DNA from 3 places in the Chryseobacterium sp. 22458 genome. Region 3 is predicted to be linked to each of the others. Evidence: riboswitches for the same ligand, from Rfam matches in the RefSeq annotation. Region 3 holds a riboswitch; each other region holds the start of a gene.

Region 1 (6,807 bases), on a different contig from region 3:
AAGTAAAAGGAGTATATTCTAACCAGAAAATATATGTAGTGGCAGATTCTAAAAAAGAAAATGCCAACTATATCAAAGCAGGTCTTGAAAAAGCTGTTAAAAATCCTGAAGTAATCATCGTGAATTCTCCGGCAGATATTCAGCTTGACCAGAATATGATGACAGGGCAGTCTGCCCCGGTTATTGCTATCCTGGCTAATGATGATAATAGTACAGGTGATGCTTTTGCCAATAAAGTAATTGCTTTGTCTAAAGAAGTACAGGGAGTAAAAGCTTTTAGTATGTTCTATTCTCCCGTTTTCGAAAAGAAAGTGGATGATCTGAGCCAGGCAAGTCTGGTATATCTGATGGACAGAAAGATCAATACCGAAGGTAATTTTGAAAAAGAAATCCTTGCAGCTTATAAAACCAAATATTGCAAAACACCACCAAAATATGCAATCGTAGGATTTGATGTGGTAAACGATATGCTGACGAGAGAAAATAAAAAAGGAGAAATCTTTAAGCAGATGAATAAAGTACAGACTCAGCTTGCAACAAAATTTGAGTTTGTAAAATCAAAAGCTAACGGAGCGTATGTCAATACAGGATACAGAGTCATCAGACTGGTACCTTAAATGATTTACAGTTCCCAGAAGAATATTTCTTAACATTATAGTTATATTTGCATAATATTTAATTCAATACATGAAAGCACTTGTATTTCCAGGGCAGGGTTCTCAGTTCGTAGGAATGGGAAAAGAATTGTATGATTCTAGAAAAGATATTAAAGATCTGATGGAATCTGCCAATGAAATTTTAGGTTTCGATATTCTTTCCATTATGTTCAACGGAACGGATGCGGATCTTAAGAAAACCGAGGTTACCCAGCCTTCAATATTTATACATTCAGTAGCAGCATTAAAAGCAGTAAATGGTCTTGGAGCTGAAATGGTAGCAGGACACTCTTTAGGAGAATTTTCTGCATTGGTAGCCAATGGCGTTTTATCATTTGATGATGGCCTGAAGCTGGTGTCAGAAAGAGCTAAGGCAATGCAGGCAGCTTGTGATGCTAATCCAAGTTCTATGGCAGCTATTTTAGGTTTAGAGGATGCTAAGGTTGAAGAAATCTGTGCACAGATCAGTGGAATAGTAGTTCCGGCTAATTATAACTGCCCGGGGCAATTGGTAATTTCAGGAGAAACAGCTTCAGTGGAAGAAGCATGTGTAAAACTGAAAGAAGCAGGAGCAAAAAGAGCATTATTATTACCTGTAAACGGAGCTTTCCACTCACCTTTGATGCAGCCGGCACAGGAAAGACTGGCGGCAGCTATTGAGAAAACAAAATTCAGAAAAGCAACCATTCCTGTATACCAGAATATCACGACTACAGCAGTAACGAACCCTGATGAGATCAAACAAAACCTGATCGATCAGCTTACTGGTCCTGTAAAATGGACGCAGTCTGTACAAAATATGATTAAAGACGGTGCATCAAACTTCGTAGAAGTAGGACCGGGAAAAACCCTTCAGGGATTGATCAAAAAAATTGACGGATCGGTAGAAGCTGCTTCTGCAATCTAATTAAGAAAAAATATGAAAGCGATTTTTTCACCGGGCAAGCTTATGCTTACTTCAGAATATTTCGCTATCGATGGAGCTCTTGTCTTAGCGGTACCTACCAGGCTGGGACAAGAGTTTTTTTTTGAAGAAAAAAATGATCACCAGTCTTTAATTTTCTGGGAAGCGCTCCATCAAAATAAACCATGGTTAAAAGCTGTCATTGATTATAAAAACTGGCAGATCCTTGAAACCAATATTCCATCAGGTGCTGAATTTATTCTGAAAACTTTAAAAAATGTTCAGCAGCTTTCTTCTGTCAAATTCAAAAACGATTTTACCTATCATCTAAAAACAAACCTTCAATTTCCGGCAGATTATGGCCTGGGAAGCAGTTCTACTTTAATGAATAACCTTGCTGAATGGGCAGAAATTGATCCTTTTCATTTAAATACAATCAGTCTTGGGGGGAGTGGATATGACATTGCCGTGGCTAAAGAAAAATCTGCGGTCCTTTTCCAGAGTAAGCCTGAGATTCAATATGAGAAGGTAGATTTTAATCCTTCTTTTAAAAATGAATTAATTTTTATTCATTTAAATCAAAAGCAGGACAGCCGGGAAGGAATCAGTTTTTATAAGTCGAAAAAGAAGTCGCCGGAACTGGTGAACGAATTTTCAGATATCACAAAGAAAATTTTATTATGCAGTGAATTGGAAAATTTTTCCGAATTACTGATGATTCATGAGCGGAAAATTGCTGATTTTCTTGAAATTCCTACAGTTAAAGAAAAAATATTCTCAGACTGCCCTGTATTTGTCAAAAGTTTGGGCGCATGGGGCGGAGATTTTGTGATGAGTGCCAAATTTGGGGGCTATAAAGACTATTTTTGGGAGAAAGGTTTTACAACCGTTTTTGAATGGTCAGATATAATTAATTTATAATCAGTAAATTACAATCCCGTTTTTTTATTTGTCATTCTGACTTATATCAGTATATTTAAACCACCTTTAACAAATAATTAATATTATTTTTGTTGAAGACAATAAAGAAATAGAAAATATAAGTAAAATGAAAAACACTAAAATCATCCAGGATTTAGAGAAATTAGGGATTAAAGGAAACTATGATGTAGTGTATAATCCTTCGTATGAAGAATTATACCAGGCTGAAGTTTCTCCTGAAAATCAGGGGTTTGAGAAAGCGGAACTTACGGAATCGGGCGCGGTATCAGTAAAAACAGGAATTTTCACAGGTCGTTCACCTAAAGACAGATATATTGTTCAGGATGATGTTACAAGAGATACAATTTTCTGGGATGGTAAAGTAAACTTACCTACAACAGCGGAAATTTTCGGGTCTTGTAAAGAACTAGTGCTGAACCAGCTTGCTGAATCTAAGAAAATTTATGTAGTAGATACATTCTGCGGAACCAATGCAGATACAAGACTTAAAGTAAGATTTATCGTTGAAGTAGCATGGCAGGCGCATTTTGTTACCAACATGTTTATCCGTCCTTCTCATTATGAGCTTGAAAACTTTGGAGAGCCTGATTTCACAGTAATCAACGGTTCTAAAACAACAAACCCGAACTGGGAAGCTCAGGGATTGAATTCTGAAAACTTTATCATGTTCAACCTTACTGAAAAACTACAGATCATCGGAGGTACATGGTACGGAGGTGAGATGAAGAAAGGAATGTTTGCTATGATGAACTATTACCTTCCATTAAAAGGTATGGCCTCAATGCACTGCTCTGCCAACGTAGGGGAAAAAGGTGATGTAGCTCTATTCTTCGGTCTTTCAGGAACAGGAAAAACTACTTTATCTGCAGATCCGAAAAGATACCTTATCGGAGATGATGAGCACGGTTGGGATAATAATGGAGTATTCAACTACGAAGGAGGATGTTACGCTAAAGTAATTGACCTGTCAGAAGAAAAAGAACCGGATATCTTCGCTGCAATTAAGAGAGATGCACTTCTTGAAAACGTTGTTGTGAACAATGGAGTAGCAGATTACACAGACGGATCTATCACTGAAAATACCAGAGTTTCTTACCCAATCTATCATATCAACAAAATTGTATTGCCTTCTAAGGCAGGACATGCTAAAAAAATTGTTTACCTTTCTGCGGATGCATTCGGAGTACTTCCTCCGGTTTCTATCCTGAATGAAGACCAGGCTCAATACCACTTCCTTTGCGGTTATACCTCTAAATTAGCAGGTACTGAAAGAGGAATTACAGAGCCTCAGCCTTCTTTCTCTCCGGCATTTGGTGAAGCGTTCCTGACATTACACCCAACGATGTATTCTAAAACATTGATCTGTAAAATGAAAGAACACGGCGCTAAAGCTTATTTGGTAAACACAGGATGGAATGGTACAGGTAAGAGAATCTCTCTGAAAGATACAAGAGCGATCATCGATGCGATCATTGACGGTTCTATCGATAATGCTCCTAAAACCCAGGTTCCGATCATGAACCTTGAAATTCCTACTGAACTTCCAAATGTTTCTACAGGTATTTTAGATCCTAGAGATACCTATGCAGACGCTTCAGAATGGGAAGAAAAAGCAAAAGATCTTGCTTCAAGATATATCAAAAACTTTGAGCAGTACTGCGATACTGAAGAAGGGAAGAGATTAATCGCTTCAGGTCCTCAACTTCAGGAACAAACTATCTAATAAGATTTTTACAGATACAGGAAAGCCTCATCAAAAGATGAGGCTTTTTTATTTACCTGTCGCAGCAATCATTCCCAGAATAGAAATCTGCGTAATCTGTCAAATCTGCGAGAAAAATATTATACTTTGCATGAATCATTAGAATGATTCAGCATTAGGCTTACTTTAAACTGAAGATAGCCAATCTGTAGCCATCCATTCCAAACCCGGATAGGACAGCATCTGTACAGGCTGCCGTTACAGACTTCTGTCTGAATTCTTCTCTTTTGTAAATATTGCTGATGTGAACTTCAATCTTAGGTTTTCTGATGTTCTTCAAACAATCGGCTATTGCATAAGAATAATGAGTGAAAGCTCCCGGATTGATCACCACTGCATCAAAATCATCTTCCTGAAGCCTGTTGATCAGCTCACCTTCAATATTAGACTGATAATAGGATAGTTCATGAGTATGAAACTCAGACTTCAGTGTTTCCAAATAATTTTCCATGGAAACAGTTCCATAGATCTCAGGTTCCCTGGTGCCTAAAAGATTCAGGTTAGGTCCGTTTATAATCAAAACTTTCATACTATAAAATTAAAAAGTTTTTTTAATAAGAAGTCAAAAAAATCAGCCAGGTTTTTTATTTTCTGTCTTTGAATTATTTTTAATGATATTTATCATACTTATGGAAACGTTAAATCTTTAAACGCTTGGTTTCAAAAGGTTTTAATAAAATCTTATGTTAATTTTTGTAAAATTTCTATTAAAAAATAAATAAGTCTACTTGTTTTGTGGACTAAATATTTATAGCTTTGCAAACATAATTTCGATCGGCTTATAAAGAAAGATGGAGGGAACTGACCCTGCGAAATCTTAACAACCTGCTACGGTAAGGTGTTACATTCAGCCTGTAAAAGGGAAAATAAGCATTTGGTTTATCGTATTTATCGATGCCCTTTGCTGACTTTTCTGCAAAGGGCAAAGTTTTAATATTTGATAAACAAAATTGATTATGATTAATAAAAATCTATTTAATTCTAAAATTTGGATCCCACCGGTTGCGGCATTTTTCTTAGGTGTTGTAAGTGTAAACGGACAGGTCTCCAAACCGAAAAAAGATACACTCCGTGAAAAAGAGATTGACGAAGTTGTCGTTGTTGCTTATGGAAAAGCTAAGAGAAACAGCTATACCGGTTCAGTAGCAACCATTTCCAGTGATAAAATTAACAATAGACCTGTAACCAATATTACCAAAGCCCTGGAAGGACAGGTGCCGGGAATCCAGACAACGACATCTTCAGGGCAACCGGGTGCCGTTGCTACGATCAGAATCAGGGGTATTGGTTCGGTAAGTGCCTCCAGCGATCCGTTATATGTAGTGGACGGAATTCCTTTTGACGGAAATCTGAATGCTATAAGCCCTAGTGATATTGAATCCATCAGTGTTTTGAAAGATGCTACTGCAAGTGCTTTATATGGTTCAAGAGGTGCCAACGGAATTATTATCATTACAACAAAATCCGGGAAAAAAGGAGAAGCAAAAGTAAACCTTAACATCAGCCAGGGGTTCTCGGGAAGAGCGGTAAAAGATTATGAGCAGGTAAGCACAGATCAATATTTTCAATTGTATTGGGAAGCTCTGAGAAACGGATATAGATCTGATAAAATATCTTCTCAGCAGGCTTCCCAAATGGCTACAGATAACCTTGTTTCAATGCTTGGAATAAACCCTTATGGTCCCGGGTATTCAAAACCGGTAGGAACGGATGGTAAATTATTGCCGGGAGCAACTCCGCTATGGAATGATGACTGGAGAGATGTTTTACAGAGAACGGCTTCAAGGAACCAGGTAGATCTTGATATCAGCGGCGGAAGTGAAAAAAGCAATTATTTCTTTTCCCTTGGGTATCTGGATGATAAAGGAATGGCTATTGAATCAGGATTTAAAAGATACAATACGAGGTTAAAGATCAATTCGGAAGTAAAAAAATGGTTAAACATTGGGATAAACCTGAACTATACCAACAGTGTTCAGCAGGCTCCTACCTCATCAGATTCCAAGGCAAGCAATGTGATTCAGGCTGCGAGAGTTGTTCCTTCATTTTATCCTTACTATGAAAGAAATCCGGACGGATCTTTTGTGTTGGATGCTGCCGGAAACAAGATTTATGATTTCGGAAAATACAGACCCAGCAGTGCGCTTCAGAATCAAAACCTGGCTGCATCTTTACCGTTGGATAAAAATGAAAACAAAGAAGATAATTTTTCAGGAAAAGGATTCATGGAATTTACTTTCTTACCGGAGTTAAAATTCAAAACGAGTTTTTCCGTTGATCTTGTTAATTATAACGGCCATTTTTACTCCAATCCGCTTTTGGGGCAAGGTACAGAAATTGGTGGGTCTGTGACCAAATCCAATACCAGAACACTTTCTTATACAACGAGTAATATCCTGACCTATGATAAGAAGTTCGGAAAACACCATATCAATGTTTTAGCCGGACAGGAATTTTATAAATACGACTATCAGACCATCTCCGGATCAAGAAGCGGTTTCTCCCTGCCTTACTACTATGAGCCGGATGCGGCTTCATTATTG
Region 2 (6,807 bases), on a different contig from region 3:
ACAACATCCGCACCATATTTAATCGGTTGCTGAAGATAAGGTGTTGCAAAACAGTTATCTACAATAAAGATCAGATTATGTTTCCTGGCTATCTGCCCAAAAAACTCAAGATCAAGAATTTCAATCGCAGGATTGGTAGGGGTTTCCAGATATAGGATTTTCGTATTGGGTTTGATATACTGCTCAACGTTCTCTGCGTCTTCAGCTTTGAAATAAGTGGTCTCAATATTCCATTTTGGGAAATACTTGGTGAACAGCGTGTGAGTAGATCCGAAAACCGACTGACAGCTTACGATATGATCTCCAGCGCTCAATAATGCTGCAAATGTTGAATAAATGGCAGCCATTCCTGTGGCAAATGCATATCCTGCTTCTGCTCCTTCCATTTTTGCAATTTTCTCTGTGAATTCGCTTACATTCGGATTAGAGAAACGGCTGTACAGGTTTTTGGGTTTTTCTTCTGCAAAGCTTGCTCTCATATCTTCTGCATCCTGGAAAATAAAGCTTGAAGTAAGATATAGTGGAGTGGAATGTTCATCAAACTGAGTTCTTTCAGTCTGGGTTCTTATTGCTGATGTTTCGAAATTTTCCATATAGTTTTAATTGTCAATTTACTGATGAATTGATTTATTTTGTTTCACTTACTCTTAAAATATCTCCGAATACTCCTCTTGCCGTTACCTGAGCTCCGGCTCCGGCTCCCATAATCACGATTGGGTTTTCACCGTAGCTTTCAGTATAAATTTCAAAGATTGAATCTGAACCTTTCAACTGTCCTAAAGCTGAAGTGGCAGGTACAGAAATCAGTTTTACATCCAACTCGCCTTTGTCTTTCTGTAAGTCACCATGTAAATCACCTACATATCTCAACACATGACCAAGTTCCTGGTTTTCTTTTATTTTCTGGTATTCTTCATCTAACTCTTCCAGTCTCGTAAGGAATTCCGGTTTTGAAACAGAAAGAAGACTTTCAGGAACCAGATTCTGAATATTGATATCTTCAAATTCATTGATCAGATCTAATTCTCTGGCCAGGATCAATAATTTTCTTGCCACATCATTTCCTGACAGGTCTTCTCTTGGGTCCGGTTCTGTATATCCTTTTTCCAGAGCTTCATTGATGATTGTTGAGAATTTATCGTCTCTCAAAGAAAAATTGTTGAACACATAGCTTAATGTTCCTGAGAATACACCTTTGATTCTTGTAATATTTTCTCCTGAAAGATGCAGCAATTTGATGGTATCAATTAATGGTAATCCTGCGCCCACATTGGTTTCATACAGATAACGTCTGTTGTTTTTGCTCAACGTATATCTTAGTTTTCTGTATTCTTCAATCGGAAGAGTATTGAAAATTTTGTTGGAAGAAACAAGATCGAATCCGTTTTCTGCCAAAGCATGATAGTTTTTCACAAAATCTTTACTTGCGGTGTTATCCACAACGATCAGATTTTCCAACTGATTTTCGTTGGAGAAATTGATTAATTCTTCAACATTCGATGGATGTTCAGCTGTTAAAACCTCATCAGTCCAATTGGCATCAAATCCCTTTTTGTTGAAAGCAATTTTCTTAGAGTTGGCTACTGCAACTACTTTAAGATCTATCTTTTTACGTTTTTTAATTTCTTCTGCAGACTCCAAAACCTGTTGAATCAATGTTTTTCCTACATTTCCATGACCTATAATGGCCAGATGAACGGTTTTAGGCTTTTTGAAAATTTCAGATTCTATGATGTTCTTTGTTTTCTCATCCTGAGAAGAAGTAACTACAATATTGACTCTGTTTTCTCCTGCCACCTGGTTAAGAAGCAACGGGAATACATTATTTCTCGCCAGCTCGGCAAAAACCTTGTTGAAATCTTCTGCTACGAAACCAATAACAGAAACGTTGTTGATGCTATAGATCTGGGAAACCTTTCCTGATTTTCTTTCTTCTTCAAATTCATCTATAAGACAGGCTACCGCTTTTTCCGCATCATTTTCATGTACCAGTATGGAGATTCCGTTTTCTACCGCCTGCTGGGAGATCACCCCTACACTGATCCTTGCTAAAGTCAGCGCCTTAAAAATTCGTCCGTCAATCCCGATTTCTCCCAGGAAATCTTCACCTTCAAATTTGACGATTGATCTGTTCTTTAAAAATTTTATTTCATTAGCCTTTTTCATTACTTTATAAAATGTTTTTTATGATATTATTTAATTGTTGATATTCCATTAGGAAGGCATCATGCCCATGTATTGATTGAATCTCGTGATAAGAAACAGTCTTGTTTTTCTCTTTTAAACTCTCGAAGCACATTCGGATTTCAGAAGCCGGGAAGAATAAGTCTGTATCTACGGAGATCATGTGCATTCGTGCCTGTATGTTCTCCAGTGCTTCTTCAGCAACATTTATATTCATCAGGAGATGATTCATCAGTTTGTAACTTTTTAAACTAAACCTTTCGTTTAGTGCGTTACCGTGATAAACCAACCAGTCTTCTGATTCCAGACGCTGTTTTTCCTGATTGTATGTATTTTGAAATCTGTCATTGAGCGATTGTGGAGTTCTGTAGCATAACATCGCATGAATTCTCGCTTTTTGTAAAGGTTCATCTTTATCATTCAATAAAAATTTCTGAACCAGACATTGTGCATGAAGCCAATCATGGGTTCTGTAATCACATGCTATAGGGATAAATATTTCAGCAAGATTTGGCTGTTTGGCCAGCATTTCCCATGCAATTCCTCCTCCAAGGGAGCCTCCGATAATGGCATATATATTTTTGATCTCTAAAGCTTCCAGCCCTTTCAGAAACAGATTGGCTATATCTGAAGGGGTGAAGTCTTGATAATCTTCAATTAAAAAATGATCGTAACCGTTTCCGGGAATATTGAAAGACAGAACTGTGTATCTATTGGTATCAACAATCTGATTTTCTCCTACCAATTGTTTCCACCAGCCTTTTTCGCCGGATACTGTTGAGTTTCCGGTAAGGGCATGATTGATCAAAATAATGGGAGCCGTAAAGAGCTCTTTCCCGAAAAGCTCATAGCTCAACGGGATATGGTATTCCTTTTGGGAATTTGTTTGATACGAAAGATTAATATAGTTTAGTTCTGTTTTCAATTCTATTATTTTAATACAATTGAAAATGCCACAGGAAATGGCTGAAAAAGAACTTCAGTAAGTTATCTGTCCAAAATAATTTTGGTAGAACGTAGCACCTTCTTTGCTTTCACAAAGGGTTGCTAAGGTTTCATCGGGTCTAATCCCTCAACCTTTCTTGATAACATTTTCAATATTTGAATGAACGAATGGTGCAAAGGTAGTTCTTTTCTTTTAATTTCAAAATAAAAATATTTTAATATTTAAAAAAGCCCTTAAATACAAGTGTTTCAGAAGCATATTAAGAATTATTCAGATGAAAAAAATTGGAATTACTTTTCAAAAAAACTAACTTCGTATTGAAAAATGACTACCTATGACTGCCGAAAAAGAAAGATTACAAGATACCAAATGGAAAAACTGGGGACCTTATGTAAGCAACCGGCAATGGGGCAATGTACGGGAAGATTACAGCCCGAACGGAAATGCATGGAACTTTACCAATCATCATAATGCCGAAAGCTATGCCTATCGCTGGGGCGAAGAAGGTATTGCAGGAATCTCTGATGTGAAACAGCTTTTCTGTTTTGCTTTTTCATTCTGGAATAAAAAAGATAAAATTGTAAAGGAGCGGTTTTTCGGGTTGAGCAATCCGCAGGGAAATCATGGCGAAGATATCAAAGAAATCTTTTATTATCTGGATAATACACCTACCCACAGCTATATGAAGATGGTGTACAAATACCCGATCAATGAATTTCCATATGATGAGCTTGTACTTGAAAACGGAAGAAGAAGTAAACAGGATCCGGAGTACGAAATTTTTGACACCGGAATTTTTGACAATGATGAGTATTTTGATATTTTCATTGAATACTGTAAGGCAGATCACAATGATATTCTGGCCAGAGTTACCATCTGTAACCGAAGCAGGAATGACGCTCCTATTGTCGTAATACCTACTGCCTGGTTCAGAAATAACTGGAAATGGGGGTATAATACCTATAAAGCGGAAATGAATGCAGCTTCTGATGACGGAAGTATCAATATCGGGCACGACAGTATTTCGATCAAAAAGTTTTATTCGAGAAACGTAAATGCTCAAAGTGTATTTTGTGAGAATGAAACCAATACCCCGAAGCTTTACGGTACTCCATTGGCTGAAAACAGTTACTACAAAGACGGGATTAATGATTTCGTCATTCATAAAACTGATACGGTAAATCCTGAGCAAAAAGGGACTAAGGCTGCTTTTCTGATCGATGAGATTATTGGAGCCGGACAATCTAAGGTCTTTGAATTTAGATTATGTCCTGACGAAACAGAGGAGCCTTTTGAAGGGTTTGATGAAACCTTCAGTATAAGAAAGTCTGAAACAGAAGAATTTTACAATGAAGTTCAATATGATACGGTACATGAAGATGAAAGGAATGTTCAAAGACAGGCATTTGCCGGACTTCTTTGGAACAAACAGTTCTACCATTACAATATCGGAAAGTGGCTGAAAGGGGATCCGAATTTTGAAGCTCCGAGAAATTTCAATGAATATGTAAGAAATACAGAGTGGAATCATCTTCATAATAAGGATATTATTTCCATGCCTGATAAATGGGAATATCCATGGTATGCTACCTGGGATCTGGCTTTTCACTGTGTTCCTTTTTCCATCATTGATGCTGAGTTTGCCAAAGGGCAGCTTTTACTGCTCACCAAAGAATGGTATATGCATCCTAACGGGCAGCTTCCGGCTTATGAATGGAATATGAGTGATGTGAATCCGCCTGTACATGCATGGTCCTGCTTCCGTGTTTTTAAAATTGATGAAAAAAACAATGGAAAGCCGGATTTATTATTTTTAGAAAAAGTATTCCAGAAGTTGCTGCTGAATTTTACATGGTGGGTGAACCGAAAGGATAAAAACGGTAAAAATATTTTCGGGGGAGGTTTCCTGGGACTTGATAACATCGGAGCTTTTGACCGTAATATGGTACTAAAGGATGGGCAGCACCTTGAACAGGCTGACGGAACAAGCTGGATGGCTATGTATGCCCTGAATATGATGCGGATAGCAATGGAGCTTGCCCAATACTATCAGGTATATGAAGATATGGCTATCAAATTTTTTGAACATTATCTGTATATCGCAGAGGCCATGGAAAATCTGGGTGACGGAACAAAAGGTCTCTGGAATGAGGAAGACGGATTCTTCTATGATGTACTTCAGCTCGGGAACGGGGAAAGTGTTTCTTTAAGGCTGAGAAGTATTGTGGGATTAATTCCGATGTTTGCCGTTGAGATAGTAGATCACCGTTTACTGGAAAAGATGCCGAATTTCAGAAGCAGAATGGAATGGATCTTAAAGAACAAACCTGAGCTCACCAAACTGGTATCACACTGGGATGAAGAGGGCCATGGAAGAAAACACCTGATGAGTATTCTCCGTAAAAACAGATTGACAAAGGTTCTCACAAGAATGCTTGATGAGAAAGAGTTCTTAAGCTCTTATGGAATCCGGGCCATGTCTAAGGTGTATGAAGAGAATCCTTTTATTTTTTCTGTACATGGAACTGAAAATATGGTCTATTATACTCCAGCTGAAAGTGACAGCCGGATGTTTGGAGGAAACAGCAACTGGCGCGGACCAATCTGGTTCCCCATCAACTTCCTGATTGTGGAAAGCTTACAACGTTTTCACTATTACTATGGCAACAGCCTTAAGGTAGAATTCCCAACCGGAAGTGGTGATAAGAGAAATCTTGATGAAGTAGCTCAAAATATCAGCAAGAGACTATGCTCGATATTTTTAAAGGATGAACACGGGCAACGTGCCTTCAACGGAGGGAACCCGAAGTTCAATTATGATGAGCATTTTAAAGATTATATTACTTTCTTTGAATATTTCCATGGGGATAACGGAAGAGGTGTTGGAGCATCACACCAGACCGGATGGACAGCCACCGTGGCGAAATTGATAAAACCGAGACTTACTTTTTAATAAGTAATGAGTAATGAATAATAAAAAAGCCGGATAAATCATCCGGCTTTTTCTATTTTTAAATAAGAGATTAAATTTTTTCTCCATTTACATAGACTTCGTATCCTATTTCTACATTCGGTTCTAATGTTTTTGATACGGAACAGTATTTCTCAAAAGATAGTTCTGCAGCTTTCAGTGCCTTTTTAGGATCAATTTCACCTTCTAAAAGGAATTTCACATTGATTGATTTAAAAGGCTTCGCATCATCTACCTGTACTCTCTCTCCTTCTACTTCCGCCTGAAAGCTTCTGATCTCCTGACGCTGCTTTTTTAAAATAGAAACCACATCAATCCCGCTGCATCCTGCTACTGCCATCAGTACACTTTCCATCGGAGAAACTCCTTTTGCTCCCGGCTGGGAAGTGTTATCCAAAAGAATAGAATTGCCCTGAGAGTTTGTACATTCAAATAAAAAATCGTCGTTTATTCTGTTAAGTGTTATTTTCATTATTGCTTATTGCTTATTGCTTATTGCTTATTGCTTATTGCTTATTGCAAAGTTATAAAATTCCTCTTGCTTTTATCTCCAGATATTTATTGATAACATCGATATTTAAATTTTCAGGAAGCGTATATACGGTATAAATTCCATATTTACGGAGTTCCTGAATGATCAGTTTTTTTTCGAATTCAAATTTTTCAGCCACAATCTCATCATAGATTTCCTGCATATTTTCAGGGT
Region 3 (6,807 bases):
ATGGCCAGTGCTGCCAGTGCAACGGGTGATGAAAATCCGATAATTAAAGAAATCCAGCTGATCAGATATCCGAACAGTGGATGATACGTTTCTTTAAGATAAATAAAGTCTCCTCCGTTTCCTTTAAAGTGGGAACCTAATTCAGCATAACAAAACGCTCCGAACAGTGCCAGGATTCCTCCGATTGTCCATAACAGGAAAATACTGTATGTATTGGTAATATCTGATAACTGAAATCCCAGGGTTGTAAAAATCCCCGTTCCTATCATATTGGAAACTACAATGGCTGCAGCTGTTTTCCAGCCGATCTGATGTGAAGAAGTACTCATTTACTCTTTAAAAATTAAAATTAAGCCTTCCGAAGAAATAGTTTCCCAATGTACCCATCTGAACAGGCGCATATTTGAACACTCCATAATACGAATTTTTATAGATCTGAAGATCCGGAAAAACGTCAAATATGTTGTTTGCCCCTACCGTAAAATTGATATTCTTTGTAATATCATACCCTACACTGATATCGGTAACCACTTTTGGAGAAAACTCCTGAACTTCTCCGAAAGGAAAACCGTCTCTAATTACTTTACCAAAATAGGTATTTCTCACGAGAAAACTGAATTTACCTACTCCGTACGTAAGCCCCAAAGATGCTTTTGTTTTTGGGGATAGGGTTTCAATAATATTGATCTGATCCGGACCAAAGAATTCATTTTGGGGAGTTCCCAGGTTTTCAGGAAAATGGAAATCTGTAATTTTTGTTTCGGTGTAATTTCCTGCAAGATTAATATTTAAACTACCACCGGCCAGCTTCCAGTCATAGGAAACCACTATATCCACTCCTTTGGTTTCGGTATCAATTGCATTGGCAAAGAATCTTCCACTTTCCACTGAATTTCCTTCTCCTACCACTTGAGGATCAGCCAGCCTAGAGTCTGTGATATTGCTGGTAATTACAATTCTGTCTTTCACTTTAATGATATAGCCGTCTACCGTAATAAACAGGCCTTTAGCTGGCTGCAAGGTAAATCCGGCACTTCCATTAATGGATGTTTCCTGCTTTAATTTATCAAATCCCAGAACCTGTGCTGCCTGGCTGTCATTATTAAAAATTCCTTTCCTCACAATTCCGGAACCGGAAGTAGAGATATCGGCATATGAGTTATTGAAATACTGTTGCTGAAGTGATGGTGCCCTGAATCCTGTTCCTACCGCTGCTCTTACTGCATAATTTTTTATAAACTCGTATCTTACTGCCAGCTTTCCGTTTAAAGTATTCCCAAAATCTGAATAGTTTTCAAATCTGGCCGCTGCATCAATATTCAGCTTTTTATCCAGATCATAGGAAACCTCTGCATATACTGCTGTTGAGTGTCTGTCTTTTTTCAAAGCATTGTCCGGTGAGAAGCCTATAAAAGATTGTGAACCTCCTGCTCCAATTACTTTAGAATCTTTTGTTGCAATATTTCCATTTTCATCATATTGTGTATAGGAAGCTTCATCTCCTGCTTTGATCTGGTATTGCTCAAACCTGAATTCTCCACCGAATGCGATATTGACGTTTTTTATGTTTTTTGAAACATCAAGGTTAACAGTATTTTGCAGAAAACTGTGGGCTCCTGCATAAAAACGGGTTGGCGATTTGATACCTAAAGATGCATTATTGGTATTGTTTACATTATAATTAAAGGTGTTACTGCCAAAAGTATTGCTCAGGTCAATCAACCAATCATTTACATTATATTTTGCGCCTGCAGCATAGGAAATATCATAGATCTGAGAATTTAAGACTGCCTGGAAACCATTGGGATAAATTTCTTTTACAATATTAAAGCCTTCACTCGGAAGCCTTCTGAAACCATATCCTTTTCCTTCTTTAATACTGAATCCTCCAAAGGAATAGAATTTAAAATGTTCGTTTAAAGGATATTCTGAATTGAAAAACAACTGCCCCTGTCTGATCTGGGCGTCTCCGATCTGGAAATTAAAGTCGTCTCTTGTGAGTCCCCTTTCTTTAATTTTTGCATCATCTGCAGCTCTGGCAGCTTTTACAGCCTCAGCATCACCTGCAAATTCATAAGCGAAATTATTTCCGAAAATATCAAGATCATGGTTCTGGGTTCTTGTTGTTTTTTCTCTATGGCTTAATTGCAATGAAAGATTGATAAAACCGTCATTTTTCCCCAAAGAAGTTCCATAATTCACGCCTGCCTGATAAGTATCGCCATCATTTCTTCCACTTAATCCGTAGGTTAAGCTTGCGGAAGCCCCTGCATTCTTTTTCAGGATAATATTGATAACCCCTGCAATAGCATCAGAACCATATTGTGCGGCAGCACCGTCTCTTAGCACTTCAATTTTTTCAATAGCGATGACAGGGATGGTACTTAAATCCGTTCCTACAGATCCGTTTCCTACCGTATTCTGATAGTTTACCAAAGATGTTGTATGTCTTCTTTTTCCATTCAGCAATACCAAAACCTGATCCGGCCCCATTCCCCTTAAAGTTACGGGATCAATATGCTCTGTTCCGTCAGAAGCAGACTGTCTTACAGAATTAAACGAGGGGATGACATAGTTTAAAAGATCCTGAGCCGTCATTTGCGGAGACGACCTTTGCACTTTGCTGATGTTGATAACGTCTACAGGAACCGGTGTCTCCAGCTTTGTTCTTTTAACGCTGCGGTTTCCAACAATGATAATGTCTTCGATTTGTTTTCCTTTTTCCTCCTGCTCCTGAGCAGCCACTAAAATTGTCCCCAGCAATACTACAACTGTACTTAATTTTTTCATCTTTGTTCTTGCCATTAAATAATATTCTTCTGCAGATCAATATGCAGATACACAAGACTTCAAGAAATGGAATTCATATAAGAATATTGACTTCACTTATCTCCCCCATTGGGTTGGAATTAGCACCTTTACACTTCTGGAATTGTGTTGGTTGCTAAGGTTTCATTGGGCCAAATCCCTCCACCTTTCTTGATAACTCTAGTGCAAAGGTAGACTAATTTTTCAAATATGCAAAAAAGGACTCATTCCGACAAAGAAAATAGGCAAATCAGCTGTTTCGCCAATTTGCCTTTGTATTATTTTATGATCATTTTTTGAATAGCCATTCCTGTTTCTGATTTCAACTGTACCAGGTAAATTCCTGCCGGATAATTTACTTTCAGCTCATAGCTTCCGGTTTCATTATTCAGTTTGAAAGTATCCAGTTTTTTACCACTCATTTCTGAAATGATAATTTCGCCGTTTTTAGCTTTGTGATAAATCAATTTGACATTACCGTCTTTTACAGGATTATCAGCAATCTGAAGAGATAATCTGTGTTCTGCATTCACATCTGTAGTAGATAAAGATCCGGTGTAATTTCCAAGAATTCTGAATTCTCCGGGTTGCAGTGTAACCAGAGTTGTAGTAGATGTCATATTCAGAATGGTATCATCCATCAGGTTCTGCCATTGTCCTGTATAAGGTAAATAAGGAATCACATTTTGCACGGAAGTACTGTAGTTTGCCAGTACCACTACATTCTTCACTCCACTGATCGTATTATCATACACATAAATTCTTGTAATAAGCCCGTCCGGATCATTGGTGAGATTATTAGATTCTATAGTATAGGTTTTGGATTTAAAAACCTGATGACTGTTTCTGATGTTGATAATCTTTGCCCAGGTATCATATACAGATTTTCTTGCTGCATCCGTATCATAGCCTAATGTGAATGCAACAGGTTTTTCATCTGTCCTGCATCCGCTGTCGATTGTACCGTTCGCACATCTGTTGATACTGAATTCATATCCTAATTCTCCAAACTGCCAGATCATTTTCGGACCGGGAATGGTAAAGAATGTGGCTCCAAATGCTTTCATTCTTTCCAGAGCGGTATTGAGGTTTTTCACATTATAACCTCCATTAACAGCACCGTAAGCGAGATTTTTAAACATCAGCCTTTCTTCATCGTGACTTTCTCCATAGCCTACAGCACGCATTTCATTAAAGCCATGAAGACTGTGATTCATCCGGTCATAATTGCTGTTTTCTTTATACCCCATCGTATTTTGATTGTAAGGGTCTGTCTGTTTGTTCCAAAGCATTACTCCTTTTCCTTCCGCCACTCTGTAATTTGCCCACTGCTGCTCTTCAGCATCTGTTCCCAGATGTTCAAAAATCATGTATGAATTCGGGTCTATAGCCCATTGTCTGTCTGCATAATGCTTCATGATGTCTACTCTGTCCTGCTGATAAGCATTGGTACAGGCTTCATCGTTTTCAGAACAGCTTTGGGTAAATCCTTTGGTAAGATCCCAACGGAACCCGTCAATACGGTATTCGGTGAGCCATTGCTGGAGACATCTTTCAACGTAATATTGCGTTGAAGGGCTGGTATGGTTAAAATCATTAAATACATTATAAGAATGTTTCGGAACCTGATTGAAATAAGGGTTATCTGGAGCAACATCACCATAGCCGTCTCCATCAGGATCAATATTCCAGAGTCTTACCAAAGGTGAACGGCCAGTTGCGTGGTTAAATGCAACATCAAGAATAACGGCAATTCCGTTCTGATGGCACAGGTCTACAAATTCTTTAAATTTTTCAGGAGTTCCATACGCCTTATCCAGCGCATAATGGAAAGAGGTATTATATCCCCATGAAAGATTACCATCAAATTCCATGACAGGAAGCAGCTCTATTGCATTGATTTTTAAATTCTTCAGGTAAGAAATTTTATTGATCAGTGATTGCCAGTTTTTTTCCTGAGTAAAGTCTCTTAATAATAATTCATAGACAATAAGATCTTCTTTGGCGGGTCTCTGGAAATTGGTAACCTGCCAGTTGTAAGGAGTCTGCCCTGTTTTAAAAGTCGAAACCTCAAAGCCCTGCCCTGCCGGAAATGCCGATAAATTCGGATAAGTAGAAGGTGAGATCCACTGATCATCATAGGAAGATAAGATTTGTGGAGAATAGGGATCTGCTACTTTTTTCAGGTCGTTTGTTCTGTATTGGAAGGAGTATAACTGCTGCGGAGTTAGACCATTAAGCTCTATCCAGTAGAGGTCAGGATTTGCAGTATCTCTTTTCATCAGGTAAGTATCGTTTACCGTCCAGCTATTGAAGCTTCCGATCACATGTACAAAATTTTTCCCGGGAGCGTATAAAGCAAGACCTATGATGGTCTGATCGGTAGGATGATAATTGATCCCTTGTCTGATCCAGTTCGGAATAGCTTCGGATACTACATTTCTGGGGGTCTGTAAAGTAAATGTCGCTGTTTTGGAGTTGCTTCCCTGCGTGGCAACCAATTCCATGTCAGCATCCTGTGAAACAGTATAGTTATAAGAAAAAGACTGTGACGGAGAAGTAGTAGAATTCACTAGCGTTCCATTAGCCTTTAACTGAAATGTTGCATTGACATTGGTGGAAGCAGTAATATTAATGGTATTTCCTGCCGGCACTGAAGTAAGGCTGTTAGCAAGCGGATTGGTCAGATTCAGATTTAAAATACCTACATTCACAAAGATATCCGGTGAGGTCTGATGACTTCCTGTTTTATCTTTTAATAAAAATCCAAATCTTCCGATTCCGGTTCGCCCGAAAAATGCTGTGGGGGTCAATGTCAGGGAATAGGTATCAGTTCCTGCATTATAACTCAGTTTATTCAGGTCATTGGAATTATTCCAGCTGCCATTTGTAGGACAGTCCTGGCTGTTCTGGTAATTGGTATCAAAAGACCATGACCAGATATAAATTGAATTATTGGAAACACCCCAGGCCGTTTCATCAATCTGATCTCCCGGTATGGTTAAGGTAATGGCATCGGTTTCATTAAAAGGATTGGGTGCAATGGTATAATTGATCTGTCCGAAAGCAACAGTTGCAATGAGCAGAAAAATAACAGAATATAATTTTTCCATATCTTTATTTTTATCGAATATAGGATTAATTTTCTTTTTCAGGCTCTATTTTTAAGCTGTTCTCAACAAATCTTTATATGATCAATAAAAAAAGACCCATGAAAATTTCATGAGCCTTCCAATAAAAGTAATTGTAATGAACTATATTTTTACATGAACGAAAAATCTTCCGATATATTGATTCCAACCCGGCAAAGGATTAGTTTTTTATAATCTTTTTAGAAATAATTTCTCCATTTTTAAGTGTTATCTCTACCCAATACAATCCGGCATTCAGCCCGCTCATATTAACCCTGTTATATGAAAACTCAACTTTCATTTTCTGTCCTGTTGCATTCATAACATTTACCTTTTCGATAGACGATTCTGTTTTAATGGAAAGAATATCTTTTACAGGATTCGGATACACTCCTGAAATCTGCTTATTCAGTCTGATCTCTGAAGTGCTTAATGAAGCTGCCGGTTTAATGCATCTTACGGATGCTCCCTGCCCTTTTGGTGCTCCTGCTGCCGCATTTGAAATGGTGGTTCCAATATAGAGATACTTCCCTCCAATTCCAGTCGGATCTGAACTCCAGTAATATCCTCTTTTTCCAACAAAAGAAAATGTTCCGTCTATATGACTTCGGCTTCCTGCAGCCGGAAGTTTTAAATGGCTTCCATATGCTTTTGACGGACTGGTAATGCTTTCAACACCTACAATCGTTTTCCATTCTACCTGGGATGGCATTTTCCAATCCGGGCCTATTGCCTTACACGGATCTACCCCTGTTGTATTCGTAATTTCGGTTAGGTCTTTTCCTGTCCAGGCATCTGTAGTGGCATTCACCTCCCACCATGCCGGTGAACCTGTGATAAATGACTGTGTACCTGCCAATCCATCCGG

Evidence for each region. Region 3 has a riboswitch for S-adenosylmethionine ahead of ACTJJF_RS17810 (TonB-dependent receptor plug domain-containing protein). Riboswitches for the same ligand answer to the same signal wherever they lie in the genome.
Region 1: it holds a riboswitch for S-adenosylmethionine, as region 3 does, so the genes downstream of both, ACTJJF_RS11795 (SusC/RagA family TonB-linked outer membrane protein) here and ACTJJF_RS17810 (TonB-dependent receptor plug domain-containing protein) in region 3, are expected to answer to the same signal.
Region 2: it holds a riboswitch for S-adenosylmethionine, as region 3 does, so the genes downstream of both, ACTJJF_RS10980 (alpha/beta fold hydrolase) here and ACTJJF_RS17810 (TonB-dependent receptor plug domain-containing protein) in region 3, are expected to answer to the same signal.

The regions. Positions count from the first base shown of each region.
Region 1 is NZ_JBQEOA010000003.1:183,669-190,475, reverse strand. It holds gene ACTJJF_RS11820 (LysM peptidoglycan-binding domain-containing protein) at 1-617, shown strand, start outside; gene fabD (ACP S-malonyltransferase) at 688-1,563, shown strand; gene ACTJJF_RS11810 (GYDIA family GHMP kinase) at 1,576-2,481, shown strand; gene pckA (phosphoenolpyruvate carboxykinase (ATP)) at 2,609-4,225, shown strand; gene ACTJJF_RS11800 (type II 3-dehydroquinate dehydratase) at 4,386-4,793, opposite strand; SAM riboswitch class I at 5,041-5,137, shown strand; gene ACTJJF_RS11795 (SusC/RagA family TonB-linked outer membrane protein) at 5,221-6,807, shown strand, end outside.
Region 2 is NZ_JBQEOA010000003.1:12,156-18,962, forward strand. It holds gene ACTJJF_RS10970 (O-succinylhomoserine sulfhydrylase) at 1-593, opposite strand, end outside; gene ACTJJF_RS10975 (ACT domain-containing protein) at 628-2,166, opposite strand; gene ACTJJF_RS10980 (alpha/beta fold hydrolase) at 2,171-3,109, opposite strand; SAM riboswitch class I at 3,169-3,276, opposite strand; gene ACTJJF_RS10985 (MGH1-like glycoside hydrolase domain-containing protein) at 3,465-6,083, shown strand; gene ACTJJF_RS10990 (OsmC family protein) at 6,154-6,573, opposite strand; gene ACTJJF_RS10995 (DUF58 domain-containing protein) at 6,626-6,807, opposite strand, start outside.
Region 3 is NZ_JBQEOA010000005.1:73,814-80,620, reverse strand. It holds gene ACTJJF_RS17815 (APC family permease) at 1-329, opposite strand, end outside; gene ACTJJF_RS17810 (TonB-dependent receptor plug domain-containing protein) at 337-2,805, opposite strand; SAM riboswitch class I at 2,884-2,989, opposite strand; gene ACTJJF_RS17805 (alpha-amylase family glycosyl hydrolase) at 3,087-5,921, opposite strand; gene ACTJJF_RS17800 (T9SS type A sorting domain-containing protein) at 6,121-6,807, opposite strand, start outside.